Regions from separate parts of the Metabacillus hrfriensis genome, predicted to be linked through region 1. Evidence: riboswitches for the same ligand, from Rfam matches in the RefSeq annotation. Region 1 holds a riboswitch; the other holds the start of a gene.
What was found. A riboswitch is a leader RNA that binds a small molecule or an ion and turns the genes downstream of it on or off. The one in region 1 is predicted to bind thiamine pyrophosphate.
Positions count from the first base shown of each region.

Region 2: it holds a riboswitch for thiamine pyrophosphate, as region 1 does, so the genes downstream of both, thiM (hydroxyethylthiazole kinase) here and QLQ22_RS20280 (MTH1187 family thiamine-binding protein) in region 1, are expected to answer to the same signal.

Region 1 covers NZ_CP126116.1:4,061,312-4,067,478, forward strand. Annotated here, with positions in the region: rRNA gene QLQ22_RS20260 (16S ribosomal RNA) at 1-473, opposite strand, end outside; gene QLQ22_RS20265 (ABC transporter ATP-binding protein) at 791-1,537, opposite strand; gene QLQ22_RS20270 (ABC transporter substrate-binding protein) at 1,539-2,531, opposite strand; gene QLQ22_RS20275 (ABC transporter permease) at 2,547-3,335, opposite strand; gene QLQ22_RS20280 (MTH1187 family thiamine-binding protein) at 3,310-3,600, opposite strand; TPP riboswitch at 3,702-3,814, opposite strand; TPP riboswitch at 3,957-4,058, shown strand; gene thiT (energy-coupled thiamine transporter ThiT) at 4,165-4,737, shown strand; gene QLQ22_RS20290 (hypothetical protein) at 4,915-5,112, shown strand; gene QLQ22_RS20295 (NAD-dependent epimerase/dehydratase family protein) at 5,130-6,017, opposite strand; gene QLQ22_RS20300 (GNAT family N-acetyltransferase) at 6,014-6,167, opposite strand, start outside.
Region 2 covers NZ_CP126116.1:2,752,831-2,758,997, forward strand. Annotated here, with positions in the region: gene QLQ22_RS13695 (alpha/beta hydrolase) at 1-719, opposite strand, end outside; gene QLQ22_RS13700 (GNAT family N-acetyltransferase) at 697-1,368, opposite strand; gene thiE (thiamine phosphate synthase) at 1,834-2,478, opposite strand; gene thiD (bifunctional hydroxymethylpyrimidine kinase/phosphomethylpyrimidine kinase) at 2,468-3,289, opposite strand; gene thiM (hydroxyethylthiazole kinase) at 3,276-4,094, opposite strand; TPP riboswitch at 4,146-4,254, opposite strand; gene QLQ22_RS13720 (LysE family translocator) at 4,725-5,321, opposite strand; gene QLQ22_RS13725 (sodium-dependent transporter) at 5,417-6,167, opposite strand, start outside.

The sequences.
Region 1 (6,167 bases):
AGGTGCGAGCAGTTACTCTCGCACTTGTTCTTCCCTAACAACAGAGTTTTACGATCCGAAAACCTTCATCACTCACGCGGCGTTGCTCCGTCAGACTTTCGTCCATTGCGGAAGATTCCCTACTGCTGCCTCCCGTAGGAGTCTGGGCCGTGTCTCAGTCCCAGTGTGGCCGATCACCCTCTCAGGTCGGCTACGCATCGTTGCCTTGGTGAGCCATTACCTCACCAACTAGCTAATGCGCCGCGGGCCCATCTGTAAGTGACAGCCGAAACCGTCTTTCCAACTTGAACCATGCGGTTCAAGATACTATCCGGTATTAGCTCCGGTTTCCCGGAGTTATCCCAGTCTTACAGGCAGGTTGCCCACGTGTTACTCACCCGTCCGCCGCTGACCTCCGAAGAGGTCCGCTCGACTTGCATGTATTAGGCACGCCGCCAGCGTTCGTCCTGAGCCAGGATCAAACTCTCCGAAGAAAATTTGTGACTCAATTTGTTGCTGACTTCAAAAATTTAAAACGTTTGGTACGCTTTTGGTTTTGTTTAGTTTTCAAAGATCATTTGCTTCAAGCGAAGCTTTATTAATATAACATTTTGCCGTTTTAAAGTCAAGCGTTAATTTTACTTTTCTTTTTTTTAGGCTGTGTTGCTTTTTCGCGTTTTTCGCGGCAACGAATAATAATATACCACGCTGAAATTCCCTTTGCAATAGCTTTTTTATCATTTTATAAAAAAAGATTTTAATTATCGAAAACGCACTGAATTTGTCTGAAATTCAGTGCGTCATATTCGAATCAGGACTGTTTTAAATGAAGAACATCAAGCAATCTCCTTTTAAGTAAAGCAAATTCCGAACTAGTAATGAGATTTTCTTTCCTTGGCCGTGTAAATTCTACGTTCACTTCTTCTATTAAGCATCCAGGTCTTGGTGAGAGGATGAAGATTCTGTCTGACAGGAAGATAGCTTCATCCATATCATGTGTAATGAATATCACTGTCTGATCTGTTTCCTCGCATATTTGGATAAACCACTTCTGCAGTTCAAGTCTTGTCATCGCATCAAGTTTGCCGAATGGTTCATCTAATAGAAGAAGTTCTTTATTGTTTAGGTATGCTCTTAGGAAATTGGCACGCTGCCGCATTCCGCCTGAGAGCATAAAGGGATAATGCTTTTCAAATCCTGCAAGCCCAAATTTCGGGAAAAGACCGCGAGCTTGAGTGAGCGCCTCATCTCTCCCGGTACCTTGTATTTCTAATGGAAGAATAACATTATCCAAAACCGTTCTCCATGGAAACAATACATCACTTTGGGGCATATAGCCGACAAGACCGGTTTTATTTGTAATATCTTCTCCATTATACTTTACACTGCCTTTAGTCGGCTTATTGATGCCGGCTATAATATCAAGCAATGTGCTTTTTCCGCAGCCGCTTGGTCCAATAATGCTTACAAATTCACCTTTTTTCACATTCAAGTCTGTCGGCATCAGGACATTCTGGTCTTTAGAATAAGATTTGCTGATTTGAGAAAGAGTCAGCATGCTATTTCTTTCCTTCAGGCAGGAATTCATTTGTAAAAGCTTCACTTGGTTCAATGTTCTCTTCAATCAGCTTTCGTTCATACATCCAATCGGCATATCTTTTCCAGACTTTTTCATCTTGAATGCCCCATTGCTTCGCTTTTCCCTGATACTGATCACTTAGCCACACTTGGCTTTCCTTTACTAGCTCAGCATTAATCTCAGGTACATTTTTAATCAGAATATCCGCTGCTTCTTCCGGCTCTTCAATGGCAAATTGATAACCCTTTGATGTAGCCTTCATGAAGGACTGAACCATTTCTTTGTCTTTTGCAATTTTGGATTCGCTGGTTGCAATAACCGGAGTGTAATAGTTTAATGCTGGATCAAGGTCTTTTAAATAGATGTAGTTCAATTCAATTCCCTGACGAGCAGCCTCAACCCCATCCCATCCCTGGAAAATCCATTGAAAGTCTGTATCGCGTCCGATCGACTTGAAAAAGTCTGTTGCTCCAAGCGTGACATAATCAACTTTTTCAAAGTCTGCATTCGATTTATCCATTACAGCTTTAATAACAGCTTCTTCTGTAGGAGAACCCCATCCCCCGTAACGTTTTCCTTCAAAATCCTTTGGAGAAGTGATGTTTTCTTCTTTTAAAGAAGCAAATGCAGAAGTATTCTCCTGTATGATTGCTCCTATTGAAACAATCGGCACACCTGTTGATCTTGCGTGTGTAATATTCTCCTGATGGCTGACAGCAAAATCAACTTCACCAGAGGCAACAATCTGATCCGCACTGACTCCTTCACCAGGTTCAACTATTTCAACATCAAGACCTTCTTCTTTATAGAAGCCATTTTCTTTCGCTGCATAAATGCCTGTATGATTTGTATTTGGAAACCAATCCAGCATAATCTTCACTTTTTTTAATTCCTCATCAGAGGATTTTTCTGCCGATCCGCATCCAGATAAGATGAACACTAAACTAAATAGAATAAATAAGAGTTGTTTCATTTTTTCTCCCCCGTGCTAGTTAGAATGCTTTTGCTGCTTATATTTCCAAGGCATCATGATTCTTGCCAGTATTTCAATAAGTGTAAAAATGATTAAGCTTAAACCTACTATTAAGACGATTGTTGCAAATACTTTATCTGTCAGAAACGATTGGGAGGATCGAGTCAATAGAATTCCGAGTCCTTTGCTTGCACCCAGCCACTCTCCGATAACCGCCCCCATCACACTGTATGTTCCGGCTATTTTCAACCCTGAAAAAAAGAAAGGTGTTGCAGCTGGAAGCTTCAATTTTAAAAACATCTGTCTGCGGCTTGCTCCAAGCGTTCTCATGAGCTTCACCATATCCCTGTCTACTAAACGGAAGCCGTCAGAAAGATTGATGGCGATCGGAAAGAAACAAACGAGCGCCACGACAATTACTTTAGGAAAAATGCCGAATCCAAACCAGATGATAAGCAATGGAGCAAGCGCTATTATTGGAATGGTTTGTGAAAGAACAAGCAGCGGTTCAACTGCTTTTCGAACCCAATCTGACAGGTCTATTAAGATAGCAATCAATACGCCCGCTGTTACAGCGATCAATAAACCAAGTACTGCTTCCGACAGAGTCTGCAGGATATGTCCGCCTATCGTTCCCCTCATTTCAGCAAGCGTGATGAAAATATGAGTCGGACGAGGCAGAATCCAATTTTCCACTTTTGAAACGATGACAGCCAATTCCCACAAAAAGAGGAATGACAGCAGCACTATACCAGGAAGCGCTATTCCTGAAAGTGTTTTAACAGTATTTCTTAAGTTTTTCATCCATTGTGACCCCTTCTTTTGGGCGGTAATGAATTTTCATGTGAGTCATTACCTCGGTTGCACCGGCTGAAATACAGGCATCCTGCGCTTGCTTAACGATATCAATCAATTCATCTAGCTCTCCCTCCATAACCGTCTCCATCGCACCTACCTCATATTTAACTCCTGATCGCTGAACAACCTCGATCGCTTTGTCGACAATTTCATATGTATTCCCTTCTGATGATTTAGGCAGCACCTGAAATGCTAGATTTACACTGGACATTCTTTATCCTCCTTAAAATTTATTAATATATGAGTATCTGACCGAACAACAAAAAAGGCTGCCACTGGGGCAGCCTTAACGCATTCGCAAAGTTATGGAAAAGTAATGCATCTTCCGCATTCCCTCCGCTGGCATTACCCAGATCAGGTTAAAGGGTCGATACAAGAATCAGTATCCTCTCAGCCAAGTTCACTCAGCTCCCCTGCATATATTGAATTCATGGAAACTATAGCAAGATTTTGGATCCTTGTAAAGACAGATAAAAGAGCTTTCCATTCTTTTCTGAAAAAAATCAAGATTTAGTCTTGTCGAATTTTGCAACTTCCTGTATAGTAGTGTCTAAATCATATATTGCATTTGACCACTTGGGGAGCCATTCGGCTGAGAGTGAACGTTATGTTCAGACCCGTTGAACCTGTATAGTTAAAGCTTACGTAGGGATGTGGCGATGGATTCAAGTGATAACCCAACCAAAGCAGTGCGTGGAAACCATCCGACATTCCCCGCATTGCTTTTTATTATGGAAAAAAACTGCCCCGGTCAATGCTGAAAAGGGGAAGAGCTATGCAGACAAATACACGTCTAGTTTTTTTAGTAGAAGCAGCGATTCTATCAGCAATTGCATTTCTGCTTGATTTAGCAACAAGCTTCATTGGCAAAATGCCTCAGGGAGGGTCAATTTCGCTTGCAATGATTCCAGTCCTGATCATGGGTTTTCGCCACGGATTAAAGGGAGGACTGCTGACAGGCTTTTTACTTGGCGTTTTGCAGACGATTATGGGCTACACCACAATTGTGCATCCAGTCCAGGGTTTTCTTGACTATTTTGTTGCATTTACCGTGGTAGGTGCCGGAGGAGTTTTCTATAAACAAGTCCAAAGCTCTCTGAATCCTCTTAACAGAGGACGATTAATTGCTTACGTAGTAGCAGCGGCTTTTCTGGGAAGCTTCCTTAGATTTGCTGCACATACACTTGCCGGCGCTATTTTCTTTGCAGAATTTGCAGGCGATAAGCCCGTTCTGCTGTATTCAGCCGGCTATAACGCTTCCTACATGGTGCCTACATTTATCATTTGCTCAATCGTCTTAGTAATGATGCTCACTGCTTCTAAATCACTTGTCTTAAAAAGAAAATAGATTCTGTCAAAAGCACCGATTTTTTTCGGTGCTTTTTTATCCTATTAAAATTTATATAATTTCTTCCATTCATGTCTATTCCAGCGCCTGACTCTTCGGTCAGAACTTATTTCTTGTCATAAACACTCTATCATCAGCATGTACTAGTAGTAATAGATTTCTTATGGAGGGCAAATGATGAATCTATCCTTCTCATTGATGATGATAACATTTTTATTGTCGATTATTCATTTTCTATATGGTTATTTTGAAGCGATAAGGATCAGCAACGAAGAAGAATTAGTCAACGGCTGGTCTATGATTTTCTCTTTCCCGCTTGGGTTTGTATTCGCATATTTTGCTTCGGTATTTCATCAGCAGGTTTTACCCCACTAAAAAGAAACGCGACAAGGTCACGTTTCTTTTTTCATTACCTCTATTAATTTCTCTAAGTACGGATCCAATTCCTCAAATGAGTATCCAGCACTTTCAGCCTTTGACACATTCAGTGTCCATTCACCTGATAATCCATAAGGTGAAGCATTCTCTTTCGCAATCTCCCTTGTCACAATCGCTTTTTTCCCGACAGCACATCCGATTTTAAGCAAAAGATCATTCAGTGACAGACTTTTTTCAAAAGCGGCATTGTATGCACCCGTTAAGGTTTTTTCTCCAGCCATATACAAGAATCCCGCTGCGTCCTCAGCTGAAGTATAGCTGTAAAAATATCCAGGATCTGCAATTCCAATCGGTTCCTCGTTCTTCACCTTTTTCACATGAAATAAAAAGCGTTCCGTATAATCATCTATTCCGATTACCAGAGCAGGTCTTACAGCGGCAACAGGCACATCCGCATTCTGAAAAAGATAGGCTTCTGCACTGCGTTTCGCTTCCTGATAGCCGCTTATCCCTTTATAGTCTTTGCGCTCTTTAAAAGAAGGCTCATACGACAGAGGATCAAAGTCCTCTTCTGTCTTCCCTCTCCCGAATTCATAGACTGCCATTGTCGAAGTGAAAATATAATGCCTGATTTTGCCGTGTAGCGCTTCATAAGCAGATTTTGCTTCAAGCGGCGAAAAACACGATTGATCATAAACAACGTCCCATTGTTTATGATCAAAGGCTTTAATCATTGATTCTTTGTTTTCACGATCGATAATCAGACGCTCTACGCCATCTCCAAAGTCATCATGAGTTCTTCCTCTTGTTGCAATCGTCACTTTTGCCCCATTTTCAAGCAGCTTATGAACAAGTCTTTTGCCGAAAAATTGCGTTCCGCCCAGTATTAATGCTCGATTCACATTGATCCCTCTTTCCTTTTCAATGCAGCTGCCAGTTTCGACAAATCACGCCATCCAAATGCGGTCTCCTGATGATCTGTCCCATCAATCGTATAGACGTCCTCTGCGATCCTTTCGGGCAAAAAGCGTTCATAGAATCCTTTTGAAGGA
Region 2 (6,167 bases), 1.3 Mb from region 1:
AGCGGCGATGCATATGGATTTTTCCCCTGTTCCTGATTGCTTAAATAATGATTCCAAAACCATTCCATTTTCTCTTTCGTCAGATTAAATGAATAGCCCGATTGATAAGATTCCGTGTAAAAATTGTGATTCAATACAGGAGTGAGTAAACACTGCATTGTAAATGCTTGCTTTCCTTGATCCTTCAGCCAATGTACAGCTGCAGCTGCAAGGTTTGCCCCGGAAGATTCTCCCCCAATTGCAAGTTGGGCTGGATCACCATTCCATTTAGATATGTTTTGAGGCGCCCACTCTGAAACGGCAAGAACATCCATAAGCGCCGCAGGAAACGGGTGCTCTGGTGCAAGCCGGTAACCGACGGATACAATCAGACAATTCGCGTGCTTTGCAAGATACCTGCACATAGAATCGGCACTGTCGAGATCTCCAAAAACCCACCCGCCGCCATGCATAAATACCAATACTGGCAGCATTTCCGCTGATGCAGGCTGATAAATCCTTACAGGAATTTGATGATCAGCTGATTCGATTTTTTCGTTGTAAATCATCATGTCATTCATTTCTATCTTTTGAAAGAATGTTCGTGCTTCTTTATAAAAATACCGTGACTGCTCAGCAGATAAGTCGCTTAATGGAGGATGTTTGAGTTCAGCCATTCTAGCACCTATTTTATCCAGCAGCTCTTTCATATCTTCATCAATTGGGAGATGGGTTTTCACATAACGCTCCTGCCTTTTCATTTAATAGATCCTTATCTTCACTTGGAAGCTTAATAAAGTTTACATTCTTGTTTGACATATAATCATTAAAACGAGTCTTTTCACCAATAACGAGTGCCGCTCTTTTATGAGGAAGCAAAATGGTATCCGCAACATATCCGCCAATTTCTTTTAAAATTGGAATGACGATCCTGTTTCTTATATCAGGTTCGCCAATGATTCTGCTTGATCCGTATTTTTTCATAAGAAATGCAGTCATTGCCCTCACAATCATTAAGCCATGCTCTTTATTCAAAAGCTCCCTTGGCCCAATTAATAAATGCATTCCAAGATCACCTGTTTCAGCTTGATAATAGTTCTTTATTGAATCATGCTGGATAGAATACGCAATCAAATAGCCAGCTGGACTGTCATCTAAAAAACATAGAAAAACCCGTTTGTGCTCTGCTTTAACGGTGCGTTCTAAATAAGCCTTAAACTCTTCTTCACTTACATTCAGCTTCCAGAACGGCGCGATATGCGGCTGATGCATCCAGCTGAATAAAATCTGAAAATCTGTTATTTTGACCTGCCGAAGAGAAATAGTTTGGTTTAACTCTCCGTCTTCTATGATGGCTTCAAATTCATATACGTTTTCTATATGATTCAGCTCCTTACTGTCTTGTCAGTGAGTACACATGAATATTAATTGAAAATGATTATCAATGTCAATGACTTCTGAAAAATCAGTCATTCCTGCCTATGCATTTTTTTGAAATAAGAATAAATTCTAGCACATCATACCTATACTTTTATTCATAAAAAAAGAACAGAATTTAATCTGTCCTCTTTTCTGCTGTGCAGTATTCTTTATGGTTTAAGTACTTAATCATTTTACCCGCTATAGTTTACATAATATTATTATATTAAATTCAGGGAACTTCATCATCTTTTATTCTATGCATTTTCTCTGAATCCTTCTGAACCGCCTTATTTTTGCCAGTAATCTAGTATTCATGAGAGATTTACAGAAGAACCAAAAAAAAATTGAGCTGGATCGCCGTTAAAAAATCCAAACATTAAGAAAACGTGCAAATGATCATCAAGATTTGCACGTTTTCTTTTATTCCCCTATTCAAGATACAGATTTTTTCAAAGCAGCCGCACTTTTATAGACATCTTCTGCAAGACTTATCGATGTAATAACCGAGACCCCGTCGGCACCTGCTTCAATAACTGCACGCGCATTTTCAGCTGTAATGCCACCAATTCCTACGATTGGAATCAAAATGCCGCAGTTTCTTACTTCTTCAAGAAGAGAAGTCCCCTTAACAGGCTTTGCATCTGTTTTTGTACGCGTAGGGTAAATAGGCCCTGCTCCGATATAATCGGCTCCATCCTCGATTGCCTTCTCTACCTCTGCAAGGGTATGGGCTGAGACACCTACAATTTTCCCCTCGCCTAAAATCTTTCTTACTGCTCCGGCATCTTCATCATCCTGTCCGATATGAACTCCATCTGCATTTAGTGCAAGAGCTAGTTCAATGTCATCATTTATGATAAATGGTATTCCATGGTCCTTACAAAGCTGCTGCAGTTTTCTTGCCAGGTTCTTTTTTTCGCTGCCTGTTAAAGCATCCGTTCCTTTTTCCCGGAACTGAAACATAGATATGCCTCCGCTAATTGCTTGGAACAGGACTTTTTCAGGGTCTTCCGTACAGTTTGTGCTGCCCATAATAAAATAAAGCTGGAGTTTCGCGCGCACTTCCTCATTCCACATGCAAAGGTCCCCTCTTTTTCTTTTGATAAGCCCAATGATTTGTAGGTCCATGGCCCTGTCCTAATTTAAGATCTTCTTTTATCGCTTCCCGGATGAACGCAACGGCGGTTTCTGCCGAATGATAAATTGACTTTCCTTTTGCGATCTCGGCTGTAATGGCAGCTGCGAAGGTACAGCCGGTTCCGTGTGTATTTTTTGTATGAATACGTTCACTTGTAAAATAGCTGAACTCTGTTCCATCAAATAACAAATCTACTAACTGTTCCTCGTTTTCAGCATGACCTCCCTTAATCACAACATTTTTCACGCCAAAAGAATGCAGGATTTTGGCAGCAGTCTGACGATCATCAAGATTGAGAATGTTCAAACCCGTCAGCACTTCAGCTTCTGGAATGTTGGGAGTAACGACCAAAGCAAGCGGAAGCAAATGATTTTTCAATGCTTCTACTGCTTCATCCTGCAATAATGAAGCACCGCCTTTGGCTATCATGACGGGATCTACAATCACTTTGCTCCAATTGAACCTCTTTATTTGTTCAGAAACAGCTTCAATAATTTCACTATTAAAAAGCATTCCGGTTTTAATGGCATCAGCTCCAATGTCTGAGCCAATCGCTTCAATCTGCTGCACAACCGCGTCCGCTGTTAATGGAAACACACCATGTACACCTAGTGTGTTTTGAGCGGTAACCGCTGTAATGGCAGACATTCCGTATACATTCAATTCCTGAAACGTTTTTAAATCCGCCTGAATTCCTGCTCCGCCTCCGCTGTCAGAGCCTGCAATTGTCAGTGCTTTAGAGATTGACATGGCTGACCTCCTCAAGCGCAGAAAGTTTTTGAATATTATCAGCTGAAATGGTATAAAGATTGTTTAAAAACTCGATTTGAAAGCTTCCGGGACCTTCAATTCCTTCAGCTGCAAGTTCTGCAGCACTCCCGTAAACCGCTAATGCTGCAGCAGAAGCACGAACATAATCTTTTTCAACAGCGCAAAATGCGCCGATAACAGAGGTGAGCAAGCAGCCTGCACCTGTTACTTTAGTTAATAGAGAATTACCATTTTTGCATATATATGTTGTTTCTCCATCTGAAACAATATCCTGTTTTCCTGTAATGACCGCAATAGTGTTTAACTGCTTTGCAGCTTTTACAGCAAGTTCGATTATGTCACCTTCGCCGTCACCGGAGTCGACTCCTTTTATCGACCAGCTCTCCCCAACGACATTTGCCACTTCAGCAGCATTCCCTCTAACTGCAGTGATCTCCAGTTCCTTTACGATTTTTTGTGCTGTTTCAGTACGGTATTTTGTTGCGCCTGCACCAACCGGATCAAAAATGACTGGCACGCCATGCTTATTGGCAGATTTCCCTGCAAGCAGCATCGCTTCTACATTTTCTTCGTTTAAGGTGCCAATATTTAATACGAGTGCCCCAGCAATTTTCGCCATATCCGCCACTTCTTCCTTGGCGTAAGCCATGACCGGCGATGCTCCGATTGCTAACAGGCCATTTGCTGTAAAATTCGTTACCACAACGTTTGTAATATTGTGCACCAGAGGTTTTTCTTTTCTTACTTTTTCTAGAATCGCATCAATCGTTTTAGGCTCTATCATATTTTTTCCTCCCCATAATAAAGAGCACTCTGCCGCGGCAAAGTGCTCATATGTATCCCTGAATCACATCCCTGCGCTGGCATTATCCAACAGGTTCATTCGGTCTACGGCAGATAGCCGTACTCTCAGCCTGATTCCACAAGCTCCCGTTTTCATTATTTTATTTTATGATTCAAAGTCTACTCTTCTGACACTGGATTTGCAACCATTAAGCAGCTGTTTTTTTTCTCCATCACTTTTGTTTTTATCAATAAAATGAAAATAAGTATAATTGGAATCCCAAACTGAAATGGCAAATGAATGTATAAAGGCACAATTTCAAGTCCAATTTTTATATGCAGGAATCATACTCGGAGAAAATCTATGAGGCACTCAAAACGGGCAATCACCAAGTTCTTTTTTCATCAGCTTCTATTGATTCAGACAATAGACTGTATTATCATTTTTATTTCCTCAATTTTCGATCCGATTTGGCAGGAATGGATTATTATTCCTTTCCAGGTTCATTTATGTGAATCAAATAATAAGAACCCAGCTTCCTTGGTTTATTGGTTCCTATTAGTGCTAAAAGTATTTTCAAAGCAAGCCAGATCGGCAGCCAAAATAAAAAAGACATCATATCTGATGTCTTTACTTTCTTTCCAATGCTAATTTAATGCCAAATCCAATGAGTACTGCTCCGGTAATGCCTTCCATCCAATTTTGTACAGCTGGCTTCTTCATGAAAGCACTCAATTGATGAATCAAATAAATATAAATAATAAACCAAATAAAAGTAAGAATAGTGTATGTTAATCCCATGATCATAAACTGTGTAAAAGTATTTGATCCCGGCTCCAAAAATTGCGGCAAAAAGGTTAAAAAGAAAACAGCTACCTTAGGGTTTAGGAGATTTGTCAAAAATCCCTGTCTATAACAGTTGACTTGTTTTGCTTCAGGCTTTTGTTCTTCTCTATCTTGTATTCTGCCCGGTTTTTTTAGAGTCCATAATGATTTAAGTCCTAAATAAATGAGGTAGCAAGCTCCTGCGTACTTCAGGATTGAAAAGAGAAAAGCTGATTTGACAATAAGTGCTGATAAACCTAACACAGCTGCAAAAGTATGAATTAAAAGTGCTGTCAAGGTCCCGAACACTGTTTTCATTCCTCCTGCCCTCCCGCCAGTGATTGTATTCTTAGTAGCGATGGCTGTATCAGGTCCAGGCAATAAAATTAATAAGATCGACATGATGATAAATAATGATAAGTGCTCCAAGCTTATCACCCTCCATTCTGAATTTTACCTATTTTAACATACGGAGGGAAAGCTTGATAGAGCCTAATTTAACGGGAAAGTAGTTTCCAGATTCCTAAAACATCCAGCAAAACAAGGAAAATAGCAATTGGAGCTACATATCTCATTAAAAAGAACCAAGTGTTAAAGAGTCCTTTAGATAAAGACGAACCGTTAGCAAGTTCTGAGTAAAGCATGGATTTTTTCATTTTCAAAGGAACAAAGATGGAGATCAGCAGAGCGCCAATCGGCATCAAAATATTGCTGACCAAATAATCAGCTGCATCGAAAATTGATTTTCCAAAAATGCTTACTTCACTCCAGATTCCAAATGATAAAGCAGATGGCACTCCGACTGCGAATATAGTCAGTCCAATGATCCAAGACCATTTAATCCGTTTATTAGCATCACCTTTAGCGATTACAGATACTATAATTTCAAGCATCGAAAACGCTGATGTTAATGAAGCAAATAAGAAAAGCAGTAAGAAGGCAACAAAGAATATCATTCCAAATGCCATTTGATTAAAAACGGTCGGCAGAACATTAAATAACAAGACAGGCCCAGCATCAGGCTTCAGTCCAAATGTAAAAACTCCCGGGAAAATAGCTAATCCTGCCATAACAACAATAAATATATTCATACCTACAATCGAAATCGCAGATTGCGGCAAATTTGAATCCTTCGGCAAGTATGAACTATAGGTAAGCATAACTGAAACACCCACACTTAGTGTGAAAAAGGATTGTCCAAGTGCTGCAAGAATGGCTTCAGAAGTTAATTTTGAAAAGTCAGGATAA